Regions from separate parts of the Streptomyces changanensis genome, predicted to be linked through region 4. Evidence: riboswitches for the same ligand, from Rfam matches in the RefSeq annotation. Region 4 holds a riboswitch; each other region holds the start of a gene.
What was found. A riboswitch is a leader RNA that binds a small molecule or an ion and turns the genes downstream of it on or off. The one in region 4 is predicted to bind cobalamin.
Positions count from the first base shown of each region.

Region 1: another riboswitch for cobalamin. It lies ahead of NRO40_RS01710 (energy-coupling factor ABC transporter permease); the one in region 4 lies ahead of NRO40_RS27520 (ABC transporter substrate-binding protein).
Region 2: another riboswitch for cobalamin. It lies ahead of NRO40_RS20040 (ribonucleoside-diphosphate reductase subunit alpha); the one in region 4 lies ahead of NRO40_RS27520 (ABC transporter substrate-binding protein).
Region 3: another riboswitch for cobalamin. It lies ahead of cobN (cobaltochelatase subunit CobN); the one in region 4 lies ahead of NRO40_RS27520 (ABC transporter substrate-binding protein).

Region 1 covers NZ_CP102332.1:395,703-400,868, reverse strand. The annotation lists gene cbiQ (cobalt ECF transporter T component CbiQ) at 1-560, opposite strand, end outside; gene NRO40_RS01715 (energy-coupling factor ABC transporter substrate-binding protein) at 566-913, opposite strand; gene NRO40_RS01710 (energy-coupling factor ABC transporter permease) at 910-1,602, opposite strand; cobalamin riboswitch at 1,632-1,833, opposite strand; gene NRO40_RS01705 (PTS-dependent dihydroxyacetone kinase phosphotransferase subunit DhaM) at 1,914-2,327, opposite strand; gene dhaL (dihydroxyacetone kinase subunit DhaL) at 2,324-2,941, opposite strand; gene dhaK (dihydroxyacetone kinase subunit DhaK) at 2,947-3,939, opposite strand; gene NRO40_RS01690 (polyamine aminopropyltransferase) at 3,992-5,166, opposite strand, start outside.
Region 2 covers NZ_CP102332.1:4,481,215-4,486,380, reverse strand. The annotation lists gene mctP (monocarboxylate uptake permease MctP) at 1-1,090, shown strand, start outside; gene NRO40_RS20045 (hypothetical protein) at 1,215-2,003, shown strand; cobalamin riboswitch at 2,255-2,382, shown strand; gene NRO40_RS20040 (ribonucleoside-diphosphate reductase subunit alpha) at 2,528-4,885, shown strand; gene NRO40_RS20035 (ribonucleotide-diphosphate reductase subunit beta) at 4,885-5,166, shown strand, end outside.
Region 3 covers NZ_CP102332.1:3,507,448-3,512,613, forward strand. The annotation lists gene NRO40_RS15545 (precorrin-2 C(20)-methyltransferase) at 1-126, opposite strand, end outside; gene NRO40_RS15550 (precorrin-8X methylmutase) at 123-758, opposite strand; gene NRO40_RS15555 (cobalamin biosynthesis protein CobG) at 824-2,260, opposite strand; cobalamin riboswitch at 2,271-2,403, shown strand; gene cobN (cobaltochelatase subunit CobN) at 2,440-5,166, shown strand, end outside.
Region 4 covers NZ_CP102332.1:6,280,934-6,286,099, forward strand. The annotation lists gene NRO40_RS27495 (tetratricopeptide repeat protein) at 1-106, shown strand, start outside; gene NRO40_RS27500 (hypothetical protein) at 180-410, opposite strand; gene NRO40_RS27505 (aminotransferase class IV family protein) at 1,002-1,814, opposite strand; gene NRO40_RS27510 (MerR family transcriptional regulator) at 1,973-2,323, shown strand; gene NRO40_RS27515 (cupin domain-containing protein) at 2,388-2,759, shown strand; cobalamin riboswitch at 3,090-3,285, shown strand; gene NRO40_RS27520 (ABC transporter substrate-binding protein) at 3,326-4,354, shown strand; gene NRO40_RS27525 (FecCD family ABC transporter permease) at 4,351-5,166, shown strand, end outside.

The DNA.
Region 1 (5,166 bases), 5.9 Mb from region 4:
GCCCCGAGCCCGGCCGCCGAGCGCCACGCCGCGGCCCGGCTGGTCGTCCCCAGCCGCGCGGCCTGCGCCTGCCGGATCCGCGCCACCGCGTCCAGCAGCAGGAAGCCGATGCGGTACATCACCAGCGCCACGTCCACCACCGGCGCGGGCACGCCCGCCCGCACCAGCCGGGGCAGCACGTCCGACACGGGCGTCGTGAAGGCGAAGAGCAGCACCCCCAGCGACGCCGCCGACGACCGCAGCAGCAACTCCCCGGCCTGCACGGCCCCACCGGGCGCGGGCGCCACCCAGCCCGCCGGGCCGCCCACTTGGAACAGCAGCGGCACCGCGCCCGTGACGCAGAAGCCGAGCGGCACCCGCCACGCCCGCCACAGCTGCCGCGGAGCCACCCCGGCCGGCCCCAGCAGCACCACGACGGCGACCACCGCCACCAGTGCCGCGCCCGGCCACGGCGGCAGGGACACCGCACAGACCGTCAGGCCGAGACCGAGCACGGCCTTCTCGCCCGGGTGGCGGCGGCGCCAGCGGCTGCCGTGCGCCGCCACGTCGATGGGCAGCACCCCCGCTACTCCCCGGACGCCGCGGGCGGCTCGGCCGCCCCGCCGGCCCCGGCCCGCTCCTCACCCTGGCGGCGCCCGCGGCGCAGCCCGAAGTAGTACGCCAGCACTCCGGCGCCCAGCGCGGCCTGCAGGGAGAACAGCGCCGACTCCACCTCACCCGACGGCGGCTCGTACAGCGGGCTGAACCACGGCTCGTAGTCGGGGGCGTTCTCGGTGATCGCCACCTCCGCCTGCGCGTCCGCGCCCGTGAACGGCTCCTCTTTGTGATCGCCCAGGCCGAGCGCCAGCGGCAGCACCGCCAGCGCCACCACGACGAGCAGCAGCAGGGTGTTGATCCTCGCGTTCCGGCTCATCGGACCGCCGCCTCCTTCGCCGCGCCCGACGCCGGGAGCACGCCGAGCCGGGCCAGCTCGCCCCCGCTCGACTGCCGCAGCAGCCGCATCACCAGCACCGTCAGCAGGCCCTCGCTCACCGCCAGGGGGAGCTGCGTCACCGCGAAGATCCCGCCGAACTTGGCGAGCGCGCCCGTGAAGCCGCTGCCCGGGTCGGGGAACGCGAGCGCCAGCTGCACGCTCGTCACGCAGTACGTGGACAGGTCCGCCGCGAACGCGCCGAAGAAGACGGCCACCATCAGGGGCGCTCCCGTGCGGCGCAGCAGCCGGTACAGCCCGTACCCGGCCCACGGTCCCACGACCGCCATCGAGAAGGCGTTCGCGCCGAGCGTCGTCAGACCGCCGTGCGCCAGCAGCAGCGCCTGGAACAGCAGGGTGATCGTGCCGAGCACGGCCATGATGGGCGGCCGGAACAGGATGGCGCCGAGCCCGGTACCGGTGGGGTGGCTGCAGCTGCCCGTCACCGACGGGATCTTCAACGCGGACAGGACGAACGTGAACGCCCCGGAGGCGCCGAGCAGCAGCGTCGACTCGGGGTTGGCCCTGACCTCCCGGGTCAGCGCCCGGACGCCGTGGACGACGAACGGAGCGGCCGCCAGTGTCCAGGCGACCGCGTGTTCCCGGGGTAGGAACCCTTCGGCTATATGCATGTGGGGGAGACCCTCTCCAGCACCTCGTGGATGGACAACGCGCCCTGGCCGGTCTCCTGGCTGACGGGTACTACCGCCTCGACCCCGCCTTCCCGGACGCCGCGGTCTCCCGCGGCGGTCCAGTGGCTTCCCCGCTTGCGCGGGGGGTGGGGCCGGACTTCCCGATCACAGTGGCGAGGGCCGCGCCGGTTCCACACCGGCTTCCCGTACACCAAGGCCCTGCGACACTAGTGCGTTGACCAGGTACATCACAACCGCGCGCACGGGGGGCCTCGCCGCACGGGCAGGCGCTCGCGGGCACCCGCCACGCCCTACCGCTTGCGGTAGCCGTACGCCTCCGAGGCCGCCGTCTCCACCGCGTCGAGGTCGCCGCCCGCCGCCGCGGTGACGACGGCCGCCACCGCGCCCTCCACGAACGGCGCGTCCACCAGCCTCGTCCCCGCCGGCAGTTCCCCCTCCTCCTCCAGCAGCGCCTTCACCGTCAGGACGGCGCTGCCCAGGTCCACCAGGACCGCGACGCCGGCGCCGCCGTCGACCTCCGCGGCCGCCCGCGCGACCAGCTCGGCGCTCGTACCGAGCCCGCCGTCCGGCCCGCCGCCGGCCGCCGCCACCGGTACCCCGCCGGCGCCCCCGGCCAGTCCCCGGGCGAGCGCGGCTACGGCCTCCGCGACCGGGGCGCTGTGCGAGACGAGCACGACACCCACGGGCGCCCCCGCCCCGCTCACGCCGCCTCCCCCGTGGCGTCGGCGAGTGCCGCGAAGAGCAGCGCGGCCGACGTGGCGCCCGGGTCCCGGTGTCCCACCGACCGCTCGCCGAGGTAACTGGCCCGTCCCTTGCGGGCGCGCATCGGCCCGGTCGCCGCCGCGCCCTCCGCGGCGGCCCGCGCGGCCGCCGCGACGGCGTCCGGCCGGTCCTGGCCGAGCGCGGCCACGGCCGGCTGCAGCGCGTCCAGCATCGTCTTGTCCCCGGCCCGCGCCCCGCCGAGCCGGGCCACCGCCGCGACACCGGCGTCCAGCGCCTCCGCCAGTCGCGCGGGCGCCACCTCGGGCTCGTCGCCCAGGGCCTTGCCGGCGCTCCGCAGCAGCGTGCCGTACAGCGGCCCCGACGCCCCGCCCACCGTGGAGATCAGCCGCCGGCCGGCCAGCACCAGGACCGCGCCGGGCGCCCGCGGCGGCTCCTCCTCCAGCGCGGCCGCCACCGCCGTGAAGCCGCGCCGCAGGTTGGCCCCGTGGTCGGCGTCGCCGATCGCGGAGTCCAGCTCCGTGAGGAGGTCGGCGTCCCGGTCCACGGCCGCCGCCATCGCGGCCATCCACCGCAGGAACGTCCCGGAGTCCAGCACCGCGCTCACCACCCCCACCGCAGCGCCGGTGTCCGCACCGGCGCGTCCCACAGCCGCAGCAGCTCCTCGTCCGCCCGGCACAGCGTCACCGAGGCACCGGCCATGTCCAACGACGTCACGTAGCTGCCGACGAGCGTGCGGGCCACCGGCACCCCGCGCTCGCCCAGCACCCGGTGCACCTCGGCGCCGAACCCGTACAGCTCCAGCAGCGGCGTCCCGCCCATGCCGTTGACCAGCAACAGCACCGGACCCGAGGGCCGCAGGTCGTCCAGCACGACGTCCACCGCCACGTCGGCGATCTCCCGCGACGTCATCATCGGGCGCCGCTCGCGCCCCGGTTCGCCGTGGATGCCGACGCCCAGCTCCAGCTCGCCGGGCGGCAGGTCGAAGGTGGGGCCGCCCTTCGCGGGCGTGCTGCACGCGCTCAGCGCCACCCCGAAGCTGCGGGACGCGGCGTTCACCCGGCGCGCGATCGACTCGACCCGCTCCAGCGGCGCGCCCTCCTCGGCGGCGGCGCCGGCGATCTTCTCCACGAACAGGGTCGCCCCCGTACCGCGCCGCCCGGCCGTGTACAGGCTGTCGGAGACGGCCACGTCGTCGTCGACGAGAACCCGGGCGACCTGCACGCCCTCGTCCTCGGCGAGCTCCGCCGCCATGTCGAAGTTCAGCACGTCACCCGTGTAGTTCTTCACCACGAACAGCACGCCGGCGCCGCTGTCCACCGCGGCCGCGGCCCGGACCATCTGGTCGGGCACCGGCGACGTGAACACCTCGCCCGGGCACGCCGCGGAGAGCATCCCCGGGCCGACGAACCCGGCGTGCAGCGGTTCGTGCCCCGACCCGCCGCCCGACACCAGGGCGACCTTCCCGGCGACCGGCGCGTCCCGGCGGACCACCACCCTGTTCTCGACGTCGACGGTGAGTTCCGGATGCGCCGCCGCGAAGCCCCGCAGGGCGTCGGCGACGACGGTCTCGGGCACGTTGATCAGCATCCTCACGGCTACTCCTCACGAGACGTACCCGCACAGTACCGAGAGGAGGACGCGGCCCTCAGTAGTTCTGCCACTCGTGCCGCGCGTACTCCAGCACCACCGGGTCCAAGAGGGTGCTGGCCCGGACGTCCAGGGGGCGGCGGTCGCGCGGGAAGACCGTGGCCGCCTCCAGCACCGCGCCGTCCAGGAAGCGCAGCGGCGGCGCGTCCCGGGCGAGGCGCGGCGTCGGCGGCGGCCCGTCCGCCCCCGGGGTGGCGAGGACGAAGCCCCAGTTGCCGAAGCTCGGCACGTCCACCTGGTACGCGGTGGTCGCGTACCCGGCCTCCCGGATCGTCGCGGCGACCGACCAGTACGTCCGGGGCGCGAAGAAGGGCGACCCGGCCTGCACCACGACCCGTCCCTCGGGCTCCAGGACCCGGCCGAGCAGGTGGTAGAACTCCACGCTGTACAGCTTCGCCAGCGCGGCCGTGTCCGGGTCGGGGAAGTCGACGACCACCGCGTCGTAGCGCCGGCCGGCGTCACGCAGCCAGGTGAACGCGTCGGCGTTGACGACCGTCACCCGCGGGTCCTCCAGGGCCCGACCGTTCAGGTCGACAAGCGGTGTGAAGGTGCGGGCCAGCCGGGTCACGGCCGGGTCGAGGTCGACGAGCGTCACCTCCCGGACGTCGCCGTAGCGCAGCACCTCCCGCAGCGCCAGGGCGTCGCCGCCGCCCAGCACCAGCACGGACGCGCGCTTCCCGGACAGGGCGGGGTGGACCAGCGCCTCGTGGTACCGGTACTCGTCGACGGACGAGAACTGCAGGTCGCCGTTGAGGAACAGCCGCGTGTCCGGCGCCCCGGTGAACGCCGTCGACCGGGTGACGACGACGTCCTGGTACGGCGTCGTCTCGGCGTGCACGATCGGGTCGCGGTACAGCCGCTGCCGCGCGGTGACCTCGATGTCGTCGGCGAGGACGTACACCGTCCCCAGCACGGCGAGCACGGCGCCCACCCCCGCGAGCAGCCCCGCCCGCACGGCGCGGCGGGTCTCCCGCCGGAAGATCCACAGGACGACCCCGCCCCCGGCGACGGCGTTCACCGCGCCGACCACCAGGGCGCCCTTCAGCTGCCCGAAGGCGGGCAGGAGCAGCAGCGGGAAGCACAGGCCGCCGACGAGGGCGCCGACGTAGTCCGCGGCGAACAGGTCGGCCACGGCGCTGCCGGCCTCCTGCCGCCGGATCCGCTGGAGGAGCG
Region 2 (5,166 bases), 1.8 Mb from region 4:
CTTCGGCGTCCTCGCCGCGTACACGTACTCCTCCGGGCTGCGCGCCCCCGCGCTGATCGCGTTCGTCAAGGACACGCTCATCTACCTGGTCATCGCGGTCGCCATCATCTACATCCCGATCAAGCTCGGCGGCTTCGACGCGATCTTCAGCGCCGCGAGCGACGCCTACGCCCAGGTCAACCCGGCGACCGACAAGCCGCGCGGCGCGCTGGTGCCGGGCGAGGCCGGCCAGTGGACGTACGCGACCCTGGCGCTCGGCTCGGCGCTGGCGCTCTTCATGTACCCGCACTCCATCACCGCGACGTTGTCGTCCCGCAGCCGTGACGTCATTCGCCGCAACACCACCATCCTGCCGCTGTACTCGCTGATGCTGGGCCTGCTGGCGTTCCTCGGCTTCATGGCGATCGCCGCGGGCATCAAGGTGCAGAACGGCCAGCTGGCCATCCCGCAACTGTTCGAGGACATGTTCCCCGACTGGTTCGCCGGGGTCGCCTTCGCCGCCATCGGCATCGGCGCGCTCGTACCGGCCGCGATCATGTCGATCGCCGCGGCCAACCTCTTCACCCGCAACATCTACAAGGACTTCCTGAAGCCGGACGCCACCCCGGAGCAGGAGACCAAGGTGTCCAAGCTGGTGTCGCTGCTGGTCAAGGTGGGCGCGCTGGCGTTCGTCCTCACGATGGACAAGACGGTCGCCATCAACTTCCAGCTCCTCGGCGGCATCTGGATCCTCCAGACCTTCCCCGCGCTGGTCGGCGGCCTGTTCACCCGGTGGTTCCACCGCTGGGCGCTGCTCGGTGGCTGGGCGGTCGGCATGGTGTACGGCACCTGGACCGCGTACAACGTCGCCGGCCCCACGCAGAAGCACTTCGGCGGCTCGTCGGCGGAGATCCCCGGCATCGGGGAGATCGGGTACATCGGCCTCACCGCCTTCGTGCTGAACCTCCTGGTCACGGTGGTCCTCACGTTCGCGCTGCGGGCGGTGCGGGCGCCGGAGGGCGTCGACGAGACGACCGCCGGCGACTACACCGCCGACGTGGGCGACACGGGCGTCCGCCGGACGATGCCCAAGGTCGGCACCGGGCACTGAACCCCGGACCGCCCCGCGGCGAGGGCCCCCGCACCGTCCCGGCAGGGCGGCGGGGGCCCTCGTGCGCGTACCGGGCCGACGGGGGCCCTCGTCCGGTACCGGGCCGGTAGGCGAGGATGTGCGCATGACACGACGCCCGGTGCCCGCACCGCTCCCCCCGCGCCCCCGGCGCACCCCGGCGCTCCTGGCCGCCCTGGCGTCGCCGCTGCTGCTCCTCGTCGGCTGCGGCACGCAGGTGGCCGGCTCCGGCGCCCCGGACCGGGCGGAGTTGGAGGCCCGCGCCGCCGCCCTGCAGACCAGGGCGGAACACGTGTACGTGACCGAGGCCGACGGCTTCGACCTCGCCGAGCAGTCGGTGGGCGTCCTCGGCGACGACGGCTTCTCCGCGTCGTACGTCTCGAAGGGCGGCGGCACGCTCACCCTCGGCGTCGAGCGGGGCCGCCTCGAGGACGTGGGCTGCGCCGCCGTCCCGTCGGCCCCACCCGCCCCGTCGACCGGCACGGGCGCGGCCGGTGGCGGGCCGTGCGCAGCGGACGGGGCGCTGTGGTACCGCTCCGGGGACACGGCACACGAGTACCTGCGCGTCGAGGGCGGGCTGCGCATCCGCGTGAGCGCCGACCGCGCCGCCGTGGACCGCGCCACCCTGCGTGCCGCCGCCGAGCGGGCGCACCGCGCCTCCGACGAGGAGTTGGCAGAGGTACTGCCCGAACGCCCGCCCGGGTCGGGTGGCTCGGGCGGCACGAGCGGCAACGGCGGTCCCGGCGGCACGAGCGGCACGAGCGGCACGAGCGGCACAAGCGGCACGGCCGGCAGCGGCGGCCCCGGCGGCACCGGCGGCGCGCCCGTGGAGCGCGGGGACCTGCCTCCCGTGGGTGACGGGGCGCCCGACAACGGCGTGGGCGTGAGCGGCTGACCCCGCCCCACCACCCCGGCCGCGCCGCCCCCGCGGGCTCGCGGGAGCCCCGCGGCGGCCCGTGACGGCCCCCGTGTCCGCCCGCGCCGGCCCTCCCCGAGGGGCCACGCGCCGGTCCCGCGAGAGCCCCGTGGCAGCCCCGCGCGGACCCCTCCGCCGGGGCCGGAACCCCTCCCCGGGCTGCCACTGTTCGCGTACGCGCCGACACTCTGACACAACATGTGGGGTGTGCCGTGAGGGGTGCCCCCCACATGTATGCTCGTCCTCGCTGTCGCAGCAGGGGAATCCGGTGAGAGTCCGGAACTGTCCCGCAACGGTGTACCGGTGTGCCCTTCGCGTACCCGCGAGTCCGACGACCTGCCGGCAGCGCGCCCGGACCGTCCGGCCCGGGTGCCCAGACGTCCGGGCCTCGCGGAGTGGGCCGGTGGACGCGGTCACGCACGCCCCCGTGCCCGGGGTGAGGCGCGCCCCGCTCCCCCGCCCCCGCCCGCGGGACCCCGAGCCGAGCGAGGGAGAGCCCCCACGTGACCATCGCGCCAGCGGATCCGGCTTCAGCCACCGAAGTCGACGCGCCCGGGACCGCGCTGCTGCGGACCCTGACCGACCTCACCGCGGACCTCCCCGACGCCGACCCCGGCCGGGTCGCCGCCGCCGCCCTGCGCGGCCGGCACGCCGGGTCGGACGAGGCCGAACTGCGGGAGCTCGCCACCGAGGCGGCGGCCGGACTGATCGCCGAGGACCCCGCGTACTCGAAGCTCGCCGCGCGGCTCCTGACCCGGACCATCGCCGACGAGGCGGCGGGCCAGGGCGCGGTGTGCTTCTCGGCCTCCGTCGCCGTCGGCCACCGCGAGGGGCTCATCGCCGACCGCACCGCCGAGCTCGTGGCGGGCCACGCCGACCGGCTGGACGCCGTGATCGACCCCGCGGCCGACGACCGGTTCGGCTACTTCGGCCTGCGCACCCTGTACTCGCGCTACCTGCTGCGCCACCCGCTCACCCGCAAGGTGGTCGAGACCCCGCAGCACTTCCTGCTGCGGGTCGCCTGCGGCCTGGCCGCCGACCGTTCGGCGGGCGCCCTGGACGAGGTCGAGGCGCTGTACCGGCTGATGAGCCGCCTCGACTACCTGCCGTCCTCGCCGACCCTGTTCAACTCGGGCACCCGGCACCCCCAGATGTCCTCCTGCTACCTGCTGGACTCCCCGCAGGACGAGCTGGACTCCATCTACGACCGCTACCACCAGGTGGCCCGGCTCTCGAAGCACGCGGGCGGCATCGGTCTGTCGTACTCGCGGATCCGCGCCCGCGGTTCGCTGATCCGCGGCACCAACGGCCACTCCAACGGCATCGTGCCGTTCCTGAAGACGCTGGACGCGTCCGTCGCCGCCGTCAACCAGGGCGGGCGGCGCAAGGGCGCGGCCGCCGTCTACCTGGAGACCTGGCACGCGGACATCGAGGAGTTCCTGGAGCTGCGCGACAACACGGGCGAGGACGCCCGGCGCACGCACAACCTCAACCTGGCGCACTGGATCCCCGACGAGTTCATGCGCCGCGTCAACGCCGACGCCGACTGGTCGCTCTTCTCGCCGTCGGACGTCCCCGAGCTGGTCGACCTGTGGGGCGAGGAGTTCGACGCCGCCTACCGCGCCGCCGAGGCCAAGGGCCTGGCCCGCCGGACGATGCCGGCCCGCGACCTGTACGGCCGGATGATGCGGACGCTCGCGCAGACCGGCAACGGCTGGATGACGTTCAAGGACGCCGCCAACCGCACCGCCAACCAGACCGCCGAGCCGGGCCACACGGTCCACTCCTCCAACCTCTGCACGGAGATCCTGGAGGTCACGGACGACGGCGAGACCGCGGTCTGCAACCTGGGCTCCGTCAACCTCGGCGCGTTCGTGACCGGTGACTCCATCGACTGGGAGCGGCTGGACGAGACCGTCCGCACGGCCGTCACCTTCCTCGACCGGGTCGTCGACATCAACTTCTACCCGACCGAGCAGGCGGGCCGCTCCAACGCCCGCTGGCGCCCGGTGGGCCTGGGCGCGATGGGCCTCCAGGACGTCTTCTTCCGGCTGCGGCTGCCGTTCGACTCCCCCGAGGCGCTCGCCCTGTCGACGCGGATCGCCGAGCGGATCATGCTCGCCGCGTACGAGGCATCCGCCGACCTGGCCGAGCGCCACGGCCCGCTGCCCGCGTGGGAGAAGACGCGGACCGCGCGCGGCGTGCTCCACCCCGACCACTACGACGTCGAACTGGCCTGGCCCGAGCGGTGGGAGGCGCTGCGCGCCCGCGTCGCCGAGGTCGGCATGCGCAACTCGCTGCTGCTCGCCATCGCGCCGACGGCGACGATCGCCTCCATCGCCGGGGTCTACGAGTGCATCGAGCCGCAGGTCTCCAACCTCTTCAAGCGCGAGACGCTGTCCGGCGAGTTCCTCCAGGTCAACTCCTACCTGGTGGACGAGTTGAAGAAGCTCGGCGTGTGGGACGCGCAGACCCGTGAGGCGCTGCGCGAGTCCAGCGGCTCCGTGCAGGGCTTCACCTGGGTCCCGGCCGACGTGCGGGCCCTGTACCGCACGGCGTGGGAGATCCCGCAGCGCGGCCTGATCGACATGGCCGCCGCCCGCACGCCGTTCCTGGACCAGTCGCAGTCGTTGAACCTGTTCCTGGAGACGCCGACCATCGGCAAGCTGTCGTCGATGTACGCGTACGCCTGGAAGCAGGGGCTGAAGACGACGTACTACCTGCGCTCCCGCCCGGCGACCCGGATCGCCCGCGCCGCCCAGGCGTCCGCCGCCGCCCCCGTACCCGCCCAGCAGGTGTCCGAGCCCGACGCCGTCGCCTGCTCCCTGGAGAACCCCGAGTCCTGCGAGGCCTGTCAGTGATGTCCCCCCACACCGAGAAGAACCTGCTCGACCCGGGCTTCGAACTCACCCTGCGCCCCATGCGCTACCCGGACTTCTACGAGCGTTACCGGGACGCCATCAAGAACACCTGGACCGTCGAGGAGGTCGACCTCCACTCGGACGTCGCCGACCTCGCCAAGCTCACTCCCGGTGAGCAGCACATGATCGGCCGTCTGGTCGCCTTCTTCGCGACCGGCGACTCGATCGTGGCGAACAACCTGGTCCTGACGCTCTACAAGCACATCAACTCCCCCGAGGCG
Region 3 (5,166 bases), 2.8 Mb from region 4:
GGAGCGGCCGTGCCGGGCGCAGTGGTACGCCACGACGTCCGCCTCCGCGATGACCTCGACCGCGCGGAGGGTCATCAGCGACGGGTCGCCCGGGCCGAGCCCGACGCCGTACAGCTTGCCGCTCATTCGACCTCACTCGCGATCGCGTTGACCGCCGCGGCGGTCATGGCGCTGCCGCCGCGCCGGCCCCGTACGACGATGTGGTCCAGGTCCGACGCCGCCAGCGCGTCCTTCGACTCGGCCGCGCCGATGAAGCCGACGGGGATGCCGAGCACGGCGGCCGGGCGGGGCGCGCCCTCGCGGATCATCTCCAGGAGGCGGAACAGGGCGGTCGGCGCGTTGCCGATGGCGACGACCGCGCCGTCCAGGCGGTCGCGCCACAGCTCCAGCGCGGCCGCGCTGCGGGTCGTGCCCAGCTTCGCGGCCAGGTCCGGCACGGACGGGTCGGAGAGGGTGCAGACGACGTCGTTGGCGGCGGGAAGCCGCTTGCGGGTGACGCCGCTGGCGACCATCTGCGCGTCGCACAGGATCGGCGCGCCGGCGCGCAGCGCGGCGCGGGCGCGGGAGACGACCTCGGGCGTGTAGGCCAGGTCGCGGACGAGGTCGACCATGCCGCAGGCGTGGATCATCCGCACGGCGACCTGGCTGACGTCGGCGGGCAGCCCCGCGAGATCCGCCTCGGCGCGGATCGTGGCAAAGGACTGGCGGTAGATCTCCGCGCCGTCCTTCTCGTAGTCGAACACTGTGCTCCCGCTCATCTCTGTGCCTGTGCCTGTGCCTGTGCGTGTGCGTTGTGCGTGTGGTGCCTGGGTTGCCTGGTGGGTCAGGTGTTGTGGGTGGTGTCTGTGGGGCTTGCGGCCGGGGCTGGTGGCCGGGTGCCCGGGGCGGTCCGTACGGTGATCTCGTACGTACCGTCACTGGTGGCCAGCGCGTCCACCCAGTCGCCCTGCGGATGCCCGCAGCGCCGGGCGCAGCCGGACCAGTGGACCGGCAGCCCGTGTTCCAGGGGCCGCGCGTCGGCCCGTACGTCGGCCAGGGCCTTGCCGCAACCGGGCCGCCCGGTGCAGGCGCTGACCGACAGCCAGGGCGAACCGGCCCGCACGAGGTACCCCGCCGCCTCCAGCGCCGCGAGGCGCTCCACGGCCGCCGCCCGCCCGGGCAGCCCGGTGACGACGAAGCCGCGCCACGGCGTGACCCGCACCTCGCCGGCCGGACCCGGGTCCAGGGCGCGGAACTGCGCGGTGGTGACCCGCCCCAGCGGCGCCACGACCGACACGGCTCCGCCCTCCCCGACGACCCCCGGCTCGGGCGCCGCGTCCGTAGCCGTACCCGTACCCGTGCCCGCAATCGCCCCAGTCGCCCCAGTCGCCGTCCCCGGCGCCGGCCACGCCGCCTCCGGCCACGCCACCACGCCCGCGTCCGCCAGGTGCCGGGTCACGGCGGTGCCGAGGCCGCAGTCCGCGGGCAGTTCGGCCACCCGCCAGGCACCCGTACCGGCCTCCCGGGCGACGGCGAGGAACGCCCGCGCCACGGCAAGCGCCGCCCGAGGGGCGTCCGCGCCCGCCACCCGCCACGTCCCGCCGACCGCGCCGCCCGCCGTCGCCCCGCCAGCCGCAGCCGTCCCGCCGCCGCCCTCAGCCGTCCCGCCGCCCCCGACCGCCCCGCCGACCGCAGCCGCCCCGCCCGCGTCCCCGACACGCAGTACAGCGCGGCCGTCCGGCTCTGCGAGCAACGTCACATCGGCGCCCAGCCCCGCCACGTCACCGCGCCCGTCGTCCACGGCGAACAGGAAGCGCCCCGAGAGGGCCGTGGTCCACGCCTCGGCGCACAGCAGCGCGTCCAGCTCGCGGGCCCACGCCTGCGCGTCCGCGTGCCCCCGCCCGTCGAGCCCGGCGAGCGGCGAGACGACCATGTTGCGGATCCGCTCGTGCGCCGCGGACGGCAGCAGCCCGGCAGCGTCCAACAGCTCCGCCAGGGCCAGTCCGCAGTCGTCGGGCAGTCCGCGCAGATCGAGGTTGCCGCGCGAGGTGACGCCGAGGTGGCCGTCGCCCAACCGGTCGGCGGCGTCGGCCAGGGCCGTGATCTGATGACTCGTCAGGACGCCGACGGGGAGCCGCAGCCGGGCCAGTCCGCCGTCGTCCGCGCGGTGCAGCCGCAGCGCGCCGGGGCACGCGTCGCCGCGGTCGCGGACGCGTTCCGGTATGTGGGTTTCGCCCCCGTTCCGGGGCTTTGATGAGCTGGGCGGCATGGCGGCGAGCATACGCGCAGCCTCTACTATGCAGACGGCACAGGGTCCCAGGACCCTAGGGAGGAAGCCCGGTGCGAATCCGGCGCGGTCCCGCCACTGTGAGCGGGGCCCCGAGGGGCTCCGCGAGTCAGGAACTCCCGCCACCCACGACCACCCGGGGCGAGGACACCCCGAGGAAGGCCCGGCACGCCGTGATCCTGCTGCTGTCGCACTCCGACACCGACCTCCTGAGCGCCCGCGCGGCCGGTGGCCCGGTCGAGTACCGGTTCGCCAACCCCGCCCGCCTCCCCGTCGACGACCTGCCCGGCCTCCTCGACGGCGCCGACCTCGTCGTCGTGCGCCTCCTCGGCGGCATCCGCGCCTGGGAGGAGGGCCTGCAGACCCTCCGCGAGTCCGGCAAGCCGCTCGTCGTCCTCACCGGCGAACAGGCCCCCGACGCCCAGCTGATGGAGACCTCCACCGTCCCGATCGGCATCGCGGCCGAGGCGCACGCCTACCTCGCCCACGGCGGCCCGGACAACCTCGAACAGCTCGCCCGCTTCCTCTCCGACACCGTCCTGCTCACCGGCCACGGCTTCGAGCCCCCGGCCGCCGCCCCCACCTGGGGCCCGCTGGAGCGCACCGCGCGGAGCACCACCGGCCCCACGGTCGCCGTGCTGTACTACCGCGCCCACCACATGAGCGGGAACACCGCCTTCGTCGGCGCCCTCTGCGACGCCATCGAGGACGCGGGCGGCCAGGCCCTCCCGCTGTACGTGGCGTCCCTGCGCGCGCCCGAGCCGGAGCTCCTGGAGAGCCTGCGGACGGCCGACGCGGTCGTCACCACCGTCCTCGCCGCCGGCGGCACCAAGCCGGCCGAGGCACAGGCGGGCGGCGACGACGAGTCGTGGGACGCGGGCGCGCTCGCCGCCCTCGACGTGCCGATCCTCCAGGCCCTGTGCCTGACCGGTTCGCGCGCCGCCTGGGAGGAGAACGACGAGGGCCTCTCGCCGCTCGACGCCGCCAGCCAGGTCGCGGTGCCGGAGTTCGACGGCCGGCTCATCACCGTGCCGTTCTCGTTCAAGGAGATCGACGCCGACGGCCTGCCCGCGTACGTCGCCGACGCCGAGCGCGCCGCGCGCGTCGCCGGGATCGCCGTGCGCCACGCGCGCCTCCGCCACATCCCGAACGCCGAGAAGCGCCTCGCGCTGGTCCTCTCCGCGTACCCGACCAAGCACTCCCGCATCGGCAACGCCGTGGGCCTCGACACCCCCGCCTCCGCCGTCGCGCTGCTGCGCCGGCTGCGGGAGGAGGGGTACGACTTCGGCGACGAGGACGTCCCGGGCCTCGCCTCCGGTGACGGCGACGAGCTGATCTACGCCCTCATCGAGGCCGGCGGCCACGACCAGGAGTGGCTGACCGAGGAGCAGCTGGCCAGGAACCCGGTCCGCATCCCGGCCGCCGACTACAAGCGCTGGTACGGCACACTCCCCGAGGAGCTGCGCGCGCAGGTCGAGCAGCACTGGGGCCCGCCGCCCGGCGAGATGTTCCTCGACCGCTCCCGCAACGCCGACGGCGACATCGTCCTCGCCGCCCTCCGGCGCGGGAACCTGCTGATCCTCATCCAGCCGCCGCGCGGCTTCGGCGAGAACCCGATCGCGATCTACCACGACCCCGACCTGCCGCCCTCGCACCACTACCTGGCCGCCTACCGCTGGATCGGCACCCCCCAGGCCGACGGTGGCTTCGGCGCCGACGCCATGGTCCACCTCGGCAAGCACGGCAACCTGGAGTGGCTGCCGGGCAAGAACGCCGGCCTGTCCGCCGCCTGCGGCCCCGACGCGGCCCTCGGCGACGTCCCGCTGATCTACCCGTTCCTCGTCAACGACCCGGGCGAGGGCACCCAGGCCAAGCGCCGCGTCCACGCCACGCTCGTCGACCACCTCGTCCCGCCGATGGCGCGCGCCGAGTCGTACGGCGACATCACGCGCCTGGAGCAGCTGCTCGACGAGTACGCGCAGATCTCCTCCATGGACCCCTCCAAGCTGCCGGCGATCCGCGCGCAGATCTGGACGCTGATCCAGGCCGCGAAGCTCGACCACGACCTGGGCCTGGAGGACCGGCCGGACGACGACGGCTTCGACGACTTCCTCCTCCACGTCGACGGCTGGCTCTGTGAGGTCAAGGACGCCCAGATCCGCGACGGCCTGCACGTCCTCGGCGGCGCCCCGACCGGCCCGGAGCGCGTCAACCTCGTCCTGTCGATCCTCCGCGCCCGCCAGATCTGGGGCGGTACGCAGTCCCTGCCCGGCCTGCGCGAGGCGCTCGGCCTGGACGAGTCCGCCGCGACCCGCACAGCCGCCGACGAGGCGGAGGCCAAGGCCCGCGCCCTGGTCGAGGCGATGGAGGCCGCCGACTGGGACCCGGCCGCCGTCGCCTCCGTGGCCGAGGGCCACGACCGGGCCGTCGCCGACATCCTCGACTTCGCCGCCCGCCAGGTCGTGCCGCGCCTCGCCGCCACCACCGACGAGCTGGACCACGCCGTCCACGCCCTGAACGGCGGGTTCGTCCCCGCCGGACCGTCCGGCTCCCCCCTCCGCGGCCTGGTCAACGTCCTGCCGACCGGCCGGAACTTCTACTCCGTCGACCCCAAGGCCGTCCCCTCCCGCCTCGCGTGGGAGACGGGTCAGGCGCTCGCCGACTCCCTCCTGGAGCGGTACCGCGCCGACAACGGCGACTGGCCCACCTCCGTCGGCCTGTCCCTGTGGGGCACCAGCGCGATGCGCACCGCGGGCGACGACGTCGCCGAGGCGCTCGCCCTGCTCGGCATCCGGCCCGTCTGGGACGACGCGTCCCGCCGCGTCACCGGCCTGGAGGCCATCCCGACCGCCGAGCTGGGCCGCCCCCGCATCGACGTGACGCTGCGCATCTCGGGCTTC
Region 4 (5,166 bases):
GCACGGCGACGTCGAGGGGGCCCGGGCGGCGCTCGGTACGGCCGTCGACTCCGGGCACCCGTACGCCGCCGGGCAGGCGCGCCGGCTCCTCGCGGACCTCGGCTGACGGGCCGCCGTCCGGCCGCCTGACGGACCGCCAAGCAGTCGGCCGCCCGAGGCCCGTGACCGACGCCGGTCCGTCAGGCGCTCCCGCCACCCGGCGGGGTGAGGGTGGTGAGGTCCTCCGCCGTGCCCACGGCTGCGGACACCGGCTCGGTGAGGCGGTCGGCGGTGGTGGTGCGTGCCGACAGTCCCAGCCCGTCGGGCGAGTCCGGCTGGACCGGGACCACCGGTCCGAGCATGAGCCCGCCGCCCATGGCCAGGACGGCCGCGACCCGCCGTCCACCGACCCGCATACTGCTGCCTGTCACCTGGGGAACTCCTCTCCGGACGCCGCCCGCACGGCGGCTGGTCAGTCGGTGAGGCTCCCACCCGCGGCCCGCCGGCGTCCGCGTTTTCGCACCACCGTCGCCCGGATGGATGTACGGACACCGGTACGTGCCCTGCCGCGCGCTCCTCGCACGCGCCAGTGTCGCCCCGGCGCACGCGCCGGGGCGCGGTCCGCGCGCCCCGGGCTGCTCGAACGGGTCCGCGGCACCCGCCCGGTACTCGGCGCCCCGGAGCGGTGGGTGTCGGGGGCGGCGCCGTCCTCCCGCCGACACGGGTGCCGCAAGAACCCCCCGACGACACGGGGTGCCGCACGGACCGTCGGCACCGGCCGCCGTACGCGCCCCACGGCACACCCCGCCGTACAGGCCCGCACGGGTGCCGTACAGGCCGCCCGCCCGGGCCCGTCCGGGGCCGCGCCCGCACGAGGCGCCATGCACGGTGCGCGGTGCCCGGCCGTGCGCGGACGGGGTGCCGTCCGGGTGGCGGTTCGGGTGGCGGTTCGGTGATCCACCGGGCCGCCGCGTCCGGCGCGCACCCGCTCCGGCGAGCCGGAAGACCCGGTTGTCCGGGTGTCAGGGGGCGGTGGGTGGTTCGGAGGCGTACGCGCGGTGGAGCAGGTCCACGAAGGACGGGGCCGCCGGCAGTTCCGCGGCGCCGATCCGGTGGACCGGGACGCCCGGCGTCCACGAGTTCATGACGACGGCCCCGGCCAGCGCGGGCAGGTCGGCGGCGGTGACCTCCTGCCGGCGCTGCGGGACGCCGAGCCGGCGCAGGGCGCGCCGCAGCACGCCCATCGTCGTGCCGTGGAGCATGTCGGCCACCGGCCACACCACCGACGTGCCGTCCCAGAACGCCAGGTTCCAGATCGTCGCCTCGCTGAGCCGGCCCCGCCGGTCGAGGAACACGGCGTCGTCGAAGCCCTGTGCGGCGGCCCGACGGAGCAGGTGCGTCTTGGCCGGTTCGCCCACGTGCTTGACCGTCGGCAGGAAGCGCTCGTGCGTCACCGGCTCCAGCGACAGCGGGCCGGCGGGTCCGTGCGCCGGCGGCCCGGTACGGACCAGCAGCGCGGGTGTCTCGTCCGGGTCGGCCACGGTGAACTCGCCCGCCGGGGAGTGGACCGTGGCGGTCAGCGAGACGTCCGCGGGCCCCGCCTCCAGGGCGGTCCGCAGGTGGGACCGGACCGTCGCGTCGGGCAGCGCCCGGCCGAACAGCTCAAGGGAAGCCGACCGCAGCCGTTCCAGATGGAGGTCGAGGCCGCGGATCCGACCGCCGCGCACTTGGGCGGCGGTGAAGTGGGCGTACCCGGCGAAGGCGAGCGGCGCCAGCTCCGCTGCGGTCGAGGCCCGGCCGTCGCGGTGCACGGCGAACGAGGTCGTGGACGTCATGGATCACTCCTGGTGCGTGAGGGGTGTGAGGTGGGGGAGAGGGGCCGGTGGCGGTGGAGGTGGCGCGGGCGCGGGACCGGCGGTGGAATTCCCGCGCCCCGAACCGACGTTAGGGCTTCACACTGGTGCGAAGGTCAAGGCGGGGAAGGCAGGGGGCCATGCTGATCGGGGAGTTGTCCCGGCGTACCGGCGTCGCCACGCGGCTGCTGCGCTACTACGAGGCGCAGGGGCTGCTCACCTCGGTCCGGCGCGGCAACGGGTACCGCGACTACGACGAGGGCGCCGTGCCCACCGTCCGGCAGGTGCGCGCGCTGCTCGCCGCCGGGCTCTCCACGGACGTGATCCGCACGGTCCTGCCCTGCGCCCGGGGTGAGGGGCCGGGCCTGGGCTTCGACTGGTGCGCCGAGATCCGGGACGTCCTGCACGGCGAGCTGGCGGCCGCGGACGCACGCATCGACGCCCTCCGCCGCAGCCGCGGCACACTCGCCCGCTACCTGGAGCACCCCTGACGCACCGGCGCGGCGTAGCCTGGAGGAGGACTCGGGGACCGACCCTCTCCCGGGGAGGCGCACCATGACAGCCATCGTCTGCAGGAACTTCGACGCCGCCGACGAGACCCGTCCCTTCGAGGACGGCAAGGGCAGGCTGGACCTGATCACGACGGGGCAGGGTCCCGTCGGGCGTGCCGTCTTCGAACCCGGCTGGCGGTGGACCGAGCACGTCAGGCCGCTCGCCGGTACCGACAGCTGCCAGGCGGCGCACACCGGCTACGTGGTCAGCGGCCGGATGCGGATCGTCATGGACGGCGGCGGTGAGAGCGCCGAGGTGGGGCCCGGCGACTTCTTCACCGTCGAGCCCGGCCACGACGCCTGGGTGCTGGGGGACGAGCCCTGCGTCGCCCTGGACTGGACGGGCTTCGGCGACTACGCCCGGTCCGCCGGCTGATCCCGCCCGCCGGCGCGCGGCCCGCTGACACCTGCCGTAGGCATCCGACCCGCTGACACCTGCCGTAGGCATCCGACCCGCTGACACCTGCCTGCCGGTGTCCGGCTCGCTGAGCCCCCGCCCGCCAACGCCCGCCGCGCCCGGATCGCCGATCCCGCCCACGCCCGCCCGCCGGCGCCCGCGGGGGCCCGCCCGCCCCCGCCGACGCCGGCCGCCGGCGCCCGCCTCCCACCGGGTCCCGCCGACGCACGCCGACGCACGCCGACCGACGCCCGTCGACACCCCGCCCGGCCGCGGGCCCGCCCGGCCGGTTGCGGCCTGCGACCACCGTGTTACCTTGCCGTGGCCAGTCGAACTCAGTACCCGCGGTACCTGGGTCAGGGAATCCGGTGCGAATCCGGAACTGACGCGCAGCGGTGAGGGTGACGGGCGCGGCAGCACGAGCCACTGGGCACTGACCGGCCCGGGAAGGCGCCGCGTCCGGTCGATCCCGAGTCCGAAGACCTGCTGGCGCCCGTTACGGACGGCCCCGCGCATGGGCCACGAACCGAGGACGCCCCGTGCCCCTGCCGCCACGCCAGCACCGCCTGCCCGCCGCCCTGCTCTGCGGCGCCCTGTTGCTCACCGGATGCGCCGGTGGTGCCTCCGGCCCGTCCGCGTCCGCCTCCGGCGCGGCCCGCACCCTCGACAACTGCGGGCGCGAGGTGGAGGTCCGCGGCGACGGTCCCCGCCGGGCCGTGTCCCTGAACCAGGGCACCACGGAGACGCTGCTCTCCCTCGGCCTCGCCGACCGCATGGCCGGCACCGCCACCTGGACCGACCCGGTGATGAAGGGGCTGGAGAAGGAGAACGCCCGCGTCCGGCGGCTGGCGGAGAACAACCCCTCGTTCGAGCGGGTCCTCGACACCGAACCGGACTTCGTCGCCGCCTCCTTCGCCTCCACCCTCGGCAATGGTGGCGTCGCCACCCGCGACCAGTTCGAGAAGCTGGGCGTGCCGACGTACCTCTCCCCGTCGGACTGCGCGGGCAAGGACAACACCGGCGGCGGTGACGGCGTGCGCACCGCTCCGCTCACCATGGAGACGATCCACCGGGAGGTGCGCGACCTCGCCCGCGTCTTCGGCGTCGAGGAACGCGGCGAGGAGCTCGTCGAGCGGCTCGACGCCCGCACCGCCGCGGCGAAGAAGGGCCTCGACGCGTCGGACGTCACCCTCATGTACTGGTTCGCCAACGCCGAGTCCCCGTACATGGCTGGCTGTTGCGGTGCGCCCGGCGTCATCACCCGCACGCTCGGCGCGAGGAACGTCCTCGACGACACCACGGAGGAGTGGCCGCAGGTCAGTTGGGAGACCGTGGCCGATCGCGACCCCGACGTGCTCGTCATCGGCGACCTCACCCGCCGGTCGCAGACCGCGGAGAGCGCCACCAAGAAGATCGCGTTCCTGGAGTCGAACCCGGTCACCAGGAACATGGACGCCGTCAGGCACAAGCGGTACGTGCTGCTCAGCGGCCAGGCCATGAACCCGACGATCCGCACCGTGGAGGGGATCGAGCAGGTCGCCGCCGCGATCCGCAGGTTCGGGCTGTCCCGGTGACCGCCGCCCTGCTGCGCTCGGCGGCGGGGTTCGCGGTGCTCGCCGTCTCCGTCGCCCTCACCATCACCGTCGGCCCCGCCGACCTCGGCGTCGCCGACGTGTGGTCCGTCGTCGCCTCGCACCTCGGCGGCGCCCCCTCCGGGCTGTCCCCGATCCGCGACGGCATCGTGTGGAACCTGCGGCTGCCCCGCACCCTGCTGGCCGCGGTGTGCGGGGCCGGGCTCGCCGTGTGCGGCGCCGTCATGCAGTCGCTGCTGCGCAACCCGCTCGCCGACCCCTTCGTCCTCGGCGTCTCCTCCGGCGCCTCCACCGGCGCCGTGCTCGTCGTGGTCCTCGGCGCGGGCGGCGGCGCGCTGTCGCTCTCCGCGGGTGCCTTCGCCGGCGCGGTCTGCTCCTTCGCCCTGATGTTGCTGCTGAGCCATGTCCTGGGCGGCACCACCGACCGGGTCGTCCTCTCCGGTGTCGCCGCGATGCAGCTCTTCTCCGCGCTGACCTCCTTCGTCGTCGTCACCTCCGCCGACGCCGAGACCACCCGCGGCGTGCTGTTCTGGCTGCTCGGCTCGCTCGGCGGCGCCGGCTGGGACGACGTGTGGCTGTGCGCGGCCGTCCTCGCCGTGTGCCTCGCCGTCTGTCTGGCCCACGGCAGGACCCTCGACGCGTTCGCCTTCGGGCAGGACGCCGCGGCGTCCCTCGGCGTGCACGTCGGCCGCACCCGCCTCGTCCTGCTGTGCGCCACCGCGCTCCTCACCGCCGCCCTGGTCAGCTCGGCCGGCGCCATCGGCTTCGTCGGCCTGGTGCTGCCCCACGCCGCC